One region of the Mesorhizobium sp. M0145 genome, then DNA from elsewhere that is predicted to be linked to it. Evidence: predicted binding sites of a transcription regulator. Region 1 holds the regulator's gene; the other holds the start of a gene.

Region 1 (3,501 bases):
AAAGATGCCGCTCAGCCGCATAGATGAAGGCAGGCGCGCCCGGGCCGCCATTCAGATATTTGTAGGTGCAGCCAACGGCAAAATCGGCGTTTGCCTTGTCGAGCTCGACTGGCATCGCGCCGGCGGTGTGGCAGAGATCCCAGACGATCATCGCCCCGGCTTCCTGAGCCCTGCGCGTCAGCGCCGGCATGTCGCGCAGTTCGCCCGACTTGTAGTTGACGTGGTTGACCAGCACCACGGCGGTGCGTTCGTCGATCAGCTCTTCGACGGTCGGCGCGTCGACCCCCGAGAGGCGCAGCAGCGTATCTTTTCGCGTCGAAACCACACCCTCAGCTATGTAGAGGTCCGTCGGAAAACTATCGCCCTCGGCGACGATGACCTGCCGCTCCGGTCGCATTGCCATGGCGGCGTGCAGCAGCTTGTAGATGTTGACCGATGTCGTGTCGCAGACCACTGTCTGGCCGGCCGCGGCACCGATCAGGCGCCCGAGCTGGTCGCCAAGTTCAAGCGGCATGTTGAACCAGCCGGCCGTGTTCCATGCGCGGATGAGATCATGCGACCATTCTTCGGTCGCGGCCTTGTGCAGTTCATCGAAAGCGGCACGTGAAGCAGCTCCTAGCGAATTGCCGTCGAGATAGATCACTCCTTGCGGCAACACAAAGCGGTCGCGCATTGCGCGCAGCGGATCCGCGGCATCCATCGCCTTTATGGCCGCGAGATCGGGAATTCCTGTCATGATTTGTCTGCTCCCCCAAGATCCAACGCAACGCCGGACACGCATCGACTGTTCTTCCATTACCTGGTTATGCGCAGCAAGGCTCCACCGGCGAGAAGCAGCCTGACCAGGCGGTGGAAACCGGGACTTAACCGCGAGGTTGGCGTTTTGAGTTCGTTTCGTTCACGGTGCATTGACCAAACCGCACAGTCGATAGGGGTTCACTTCCGTGCCCTTTGCCGACCGACGGCCGATGCCAGTGCCGCCTTCTAGGAGGCCAGAAGGGCGCAAACGAAAGCAGAATCAAGGCGATGAGGCTCGCGGCGGTGAAAATGCGGTACGCCGGTAGGGGACGTCGTTTGTTTCCCAAGCCTTAACGCATTCATTAAACTTTAAACAGTTGCGGAACACAACTGGAACAGATAGTGTTTGTTCTGGGTTTGTTTTTCTGATTCTGTTGGGGGTCGCTATGCTGACACGCAAACAACACGAACTGCTTATGTTCATCCACGAAAGATTGAAGGAAAGCGGTATTCCGCCCTCCTTCGACGAGATGAAGGAGGCGCTCGACCTGGCTTCCAAATCGGGAATCCATCGGCTGATTACGGCGCTGGAGGAGCGCGGCTTCATTCGCCGTTTGCCCAACCGGGCCCGTGCGCTGGAGGTGCTGCGCCTGCCTGACTCGATCGCCCCCGGCCTCAATGCGGCACGCAAGTTCTCGCCGAGTGTCATCCAGGGTAGTCTTGGGCAAGGCGCCCCTCGGCAGGGCAAGCCGACATCGTCGCGCGTCCCTGCAGCCGGCAATGACGACGATGTCGTCGCCGCCGTTTCGATCCCGGTGATGGGCCGCATCGCCGCCGGTGTGCCGATCGACGCCATCCAGCACCAGACGCATTCGATTTCGGTGCCGCCGGATATGATCATGGGCGGCGAGCATTATGCGCTCGAGGTCAAAGGCGATTCGATGATCGAGGCCGGCATTTTCGACGGCGACACGGTGATCATCCGCAATGCCGATACGGCGAGCCCCGGTGAGATCGTGGTGGCACTGGTCGACGAGGAGGAAGCGACGCTGAAGCGGTTCCGCCGCAAGGGCGCCTCGATCGCCCTGGAAGCCGCCAATCCGGCCTACGAGACGCGCATCTTCGGACCAGACAGGGTCAAGGTGCAGGGCAAGCTCGTCGGACTGATCCGCCGCTACTGAGCTCCGCCCTTGGCACCGGCTTTGGGGTTGTCGGCCCTGCGGTATGGCGGCAGGCCCCGTGCCGCGCGTGAAAATTTCCGCTGCACGTGCCAGGGCCGGTATGATTTTTCGACCGCGAAACGGATTTCGGCGCGCGTTGCCGCTTGTGGATCGAAGTAGACGGCGGCACTTCCCGCGTGCGCCAGTTGCCGTTTGGTGACGACGAGGACCAGCCGGTCGTAGTAGCAGGGGTTATGGGCGGTGGCGTCGTCGATGACGATCAAGCTGGCAAAGGCGCAGGCTGGCCGCGCAGTATCGCGGTCCTTGGCTTGCGCGATGATCGCGCCGGATGGATGTCTGGCAAGGCAGAGGCCGTCCGTGCAAATGAACGGCATGCCCGGCGGTAGGTCGGCCGGATCGGCAATGTCGAATTGCGGGTCGTTCTTTCCAGGTGTTTCCGGCGCGACGATAGCCTCTGATGTGAGCGCGCGTTTCCAGTTGTCGATGGTGAACTCATTCGGGCGTGCCCGGTTGACCGCGAGTTCACCGCTGCCGATCGGCAGCGCGACCAGCCGTGCGTCCTCCGAGACCAATACGTCGGGTATGCGTGTCTGCGTTGTCGTCAGCAAGCCGGCGAGCGCAAAAGGAAGTGCCGCCAGCCGCAACCAGGTCGTCGCCATGCTGGCAATGACGAGGGCGATCGTCACCAGAAGGACGGATCTCAGCGAAATCAGCCCGACCGCATCGATCGGCGAGCGCTCCGATATCCACCCGGACAGGGCGATCATCGCCGTCAGCCCCTTGCCCATGACATAGAGGAAAGGGCCATCCGCACCGAACGGCATCGCCAGCGCGCTGAGAACGGCGAAGGGCATGACGACCAGTGAGACGATGGGCATGATGGCCAGATTGGCGAACAGGCTGAGCGGCGCCACGCGCTGGAAATGCCATATGGCGAAAAGCGCCGTGGCGCTCCCTGCAATGATCGAGGTCATCGCCAGACCGCACATGCCCAGCAGGACCTTTCGAGTGGCAAAGCGTAGCGGCGACAGCCGCGGCGGCGGCGTGGTGGCCCTGCCGGCGCGGTAATCGGACCAGCCTGCATAGGCGCCGACAAGGGCCGCCGTCGCGGCGAAGGACATCTGGAAACTCGGACCGACCACCTCGTGCGGCGACACCAGGATGACCGCGATGGCCGAGATCGCCAGGTTGCGCATGGTGAGCGCGGCCCGGTCGAACAGCACGGCGATAAGCATCACCGCCAGCATGATGAAGCTGCGTTCGGCCGCCACGACAATGCCGGAAAAGACGAGGTAGGCCGCAATCGAAAAAAGCGCGGCGGCCGCGGCATATTTCTTGACCGGCCGTCGCGATGAGAAATCGGGAAACAGCGCAAAGGCACCCCGCAGCAGCGCCATGATGGTGCCGGCGACCAACGCCATATGCAGCCCCGAGATGGAGATGATGTGGTAGATGCCGGTGCGCCGCATCGCTTCGTTGATCTCCTCGGGAATGCCGGCGCGCACGCCGACGATCAGCGCAGCAGCAATCTCGCCCTCGGCACCGCCGATGCGGCTGCGGATATGGTCGGCGATGGATTCGC
Region 2 (3,501 bases), on a different contig from region 1:
GACGCCACGCGCCATCTCGAGGACGGTCAGGTGCTGACCGGGCGCGGCGAAGTGCATTTCGGCTGGGTGCTCGAAGGCCGCGCGATCCAGGACGTATGGATCCTGCCTGCCCGTGACGCCGGCCCCTCGCCCTCGCTCGGCAAATGGACCTTCTATGGCACGACGTTGCGCGTCTACGATCCCGGCGTTGACGCCTGGCACATCTTCTGGAGCGATCCGCGCAATCAGTACTACAGCCGCCAGCTCGGCCGTGCCGAGGGCGACACCATCATCCAGCAAGGCGCAGACGGCACCGGATCTGCCGTGCGCTGGAGCTTTTCGCGCATCACCGAAAATTCGTTCCGCTGGCTGGGCGAACGCTCACAGGACGACGGCGCCACCTGGCGTCTCGAAGTCGAGTTTCTGGCGCGCCGGGCCGTCAGCCCCTGATCCGCATGGTTTCCACTGCCTCCGCTTTGCTCTACCAATCCCGTTATCCGGCTTTGCCGGCGGGGAGGGTCAGCATGCCGAGCTTCGACAGCCTGTTCAACGCCTTCGTCACCATACTGGTGACGATCGATCCGCCCGGCCTTGCGCCGCTCTTCCTCGCCGTGACCCGCGGCATGAACCGCGAGGAGCGCAACCAGGTCTCCGTGCGCGCCTCGGTCATCGCCTTCCTGGTAATGGCGTTGTTCGCAATCGCCGGCGCGTCGATCCTGTCAGTCTTCGGCATCACTCTGCCGGCCTTCCGCGTCGCCGGCGGCTTTCTGCTGTTCTTCATCGCCTTCGAAATGGTGTTCGAGCGCCGGCAGGACCGCAAGGAGAAGATCGGCGACGTCGCCATCACCAGGGACATGATCCACAACATCGCCGCCTTTCCGCTGGCGATCCCGCTCATTGCCGGTCCCGGCGCGATTTCGGCGACCGTCCTGCTCTCAAGCTCGTTTCAGGGTTTGGGCGCGCAGACAGCCCTTGTCGGCATCATCGCCATCTGCCTCGTCATCACCTACCTGGTGTTCGTACTGTCAGAGCGCATCGACCGTATCCTCGGCCAAACCGGCCGTTCGATCCTGACAAGGCTGCTCGGCGTCATCCTGGCGGCGCTCGCCGTACAGTTCGTCGCCGACGGCATCAAGGCGCTGATGGCGACGTAGGAACAGCCCTACTTCGCTGTCGTTTCAATGACTTCGAAGTCGTGGGTAATCTCGGCAGTCTTGGCCATCATTGCCGAGGCCGAGCAGTATTTGTCGATCGAAAGCCCGATCGCCCGCTTCACCTTGTCGTGTGATAGCGCCCGGCCCTTGACGACAAAATGCATGTGAATGCGGGTGAACACCCTGGGATCGGCTTCTGCACGGTCGGCATCGAGTTCGACCACGCAATCTTCGACCGCCTCGCGCCCCTTTTCGAGGATATGGACCACGTCATAGGCCGAGCAGCCGCCAGTGCCGATCAGCACCAGTTCCATTGGGCTCGGCCCCGGCGTCTTGCCCTCCGGCCCGAACGCAGTGCCTAGCACCAGCTTGTGCCCATTGGCGGACTCGCCAACGAAAGTGCGCTCCTCGACCCATTTGACCCTTGCCTTCACCTGATACGTCCTTTCACCGCTCAAACGCACAACGTCCCGAAAATCCAAGACAGATTTTCGGGACGCCATTTCGTGACCAAGGTGCCGGCGCTTTTCGCCGCAAGGGCAGTCCGCCCCGAGAAATCAGAACGGGATTTCGTCGTCTAGCTCGCGCGACGAACCACCGCCGCCGCCCTTGTTGGCGCCACCGCGATTGAAACTTTCGCCCGGGCCGGACTGGCCGAAATCGGAACCGCGGCTCGCACCACCACCGGCATAGTTGCCGACCTGACCGCCGCCCTCGCCCCGCGCATCGAGCATCTGCAGCTCGCCGCGGAATTTCTGCAACACGATTTCGGTCGTATAGCGGTCATTGCCGGTCTGGTCCTGCCATTTGCGCGTCTGCAGCTGGCCCTCGACATAGACCTTCATGCCCTTCTTCAGATACTGCTCGGCCACCTTGGCGATCTGGTCGTTGAAGATCACGACATTGTGCCACTCGGTCTTTTCCTTGCGCTCTCCGGATGTCTTGTCGCGCCAGCTTTCCGACGTCGCGATGCGGATGTTGACGACCGGGTCACCCGAATTCAGGCGGCGGATTTCAGGGTCCGCCCCGAGGTTGCCCACCAGAATGACCTTGTTGACGCTACCCGCCATGACACTTCTCCGCGCTCATCCGAAACCAATTTTTGTCGCTGCACCTTACAGGCTATGGATAATCCCTGCCTGCCGTCGCTGCCTTTTCCCACAACGTTTTTGTTCTCTTTTCGTTCTATAGTACAGGCGCTGCGCTGTCAATAGATGTCAGTAACAAGTAGTGTCTTGGCGTCGAATTTCCACGAACCTGAGATCGAGGCGAACTCAATGAAGATGGTCGAGCATGACGATCAGCCGCAAGAAGAATGGCGGACGGGAGTAAAGACCCGCATGCATGTCTCTGCCTGCAACGGCGCAACTCAACTTTGCATATTTGAACAATGGGTCGAACCCACGGTTGGCGCCCCGACACATTGGCACCCGGTCGAGGAAGTGCTTACCGTCATCGCTGGCAGGGCCGAGATGTGGATCGACGAAGAGCATCTCGTCTTGACTGCCGGACAGTCGCTTGTTGTTGCCGCGCACAGGCGACATGGCTTCCGAAACGTCGGCTCCGAATTGCTTCATATTCATGCTGTGCTCGCGTCACCAGTTTTCGAGGCGACGTTCAACGGATCCCCCGACATGGTGAGACGCTGGCTTCCAGCGAGTTTGTAAAACCTCGCCTGTCTTAAAAAACACCGCCTGTCTTAAAAAACACGGCTTGCCAAACCGATAAGTATTGACTTATGCTTTCGCCATGATCGAAGCAGACATTTTTCGGGCACTAGCGGATCCAACGCGTCGCGCCGTCTATGAGCGGCTCGCCGACGGCGAGATGACGGTGTCGGAACTGCGCACTGGCATACCGGTATCGCAGCCGGCGGTATCGCAACATCTCGCAGTGCTGCGCGGCGCCGGCCTCGTGGTCGAGCGCCGGGCCGGTCGCAACGCCTATTACCGCGTCGATCCGAAGGGGCTTGCGCCGCTGCTCGGCTGGATCGAACGCTACCGTGCGTTCTGGCCAGAGCGCATCGAAAGGCTCAAGACGGTTTTGAAGGACATGGACCAATGACCAGCCGAGGCAAAGAACGCGCCGAAATGGCCGCAGACAAGATCGAGTTCGAGTGCGAGCTGCCCGAACCGCCGGAAAAGGTGTGGCGGGCGCTGACGGTGCCGGACCTGCTCGCGGCCTGGATGATGCCGAACGACATCAAGCCCGAAATCGGCAACCGCTTTGCCTTTAAAGCGCCGAATGCGCCGATCGAGTGCGAAATCCTCGACGCGGATCCCGGACGGCTGCTGCGCTATTCCTGGCGGGAGCGGCCGGCGCCCGGCGATACGCAGGTGCCGCCCGGCAGTCCCCTGGACAGCGCAAT

Evidence for each region. The regulator LexA, encoded in region 1, represses DNA repair genes until DNA is damaged. The targets are predictions, from matches to a motif close to TGTTCNNNNTGTGTTCNG.
Region 2: a site for LexA is predicted at 2,304-2,321, ahead of NKJ28_RS20230 (single-stranded DNA-binding protein). Genes of this name have one in related genera too.

The regions. Positions count from the first base shown of each region.
Region 1 is NZ_JAMYTK010000013.1:160,532-164,032, forward strand. It holds gene kynU (kynureninase) at 1-736, opposite strand, end outside; gene lexA (transcriptional repressor LexA) at 1,185-1,919, shown strand; gene NKJ28_RS19820 (ComEC/Rec2 family competence protein) at 1,913-3,501, opposite strand, start outside.
Region 2 is NZ_JAMYTK010000014.1:61,120-64,620, forward strand. It holds gene NKJ28_RS20215 (hypothetical protein) at 1-429, shown strand, start outside; gene NKJ28_RS20220 (MarC family protein) at 504-1,133, shown strand; gene NKJ28_RS20225 (OsmC family protein) at 1,142-1,567, opposite strand; gene NKJ28_RS20230 (single-stranded DNA-binding protein) at 1,691-2,203, opposite strand; gene NKJ28_RS20235 (cupin domain-containing protein) at 2,411-2,800, shown strand; gene NKJ28_RS20240 (ArsR/SmtB family transcription factor) at 2,883-3,197, shown strand; gene NKJ28_RS20245 (SRPBCC family protein) at 3,194-3,501, shown strand, end outside.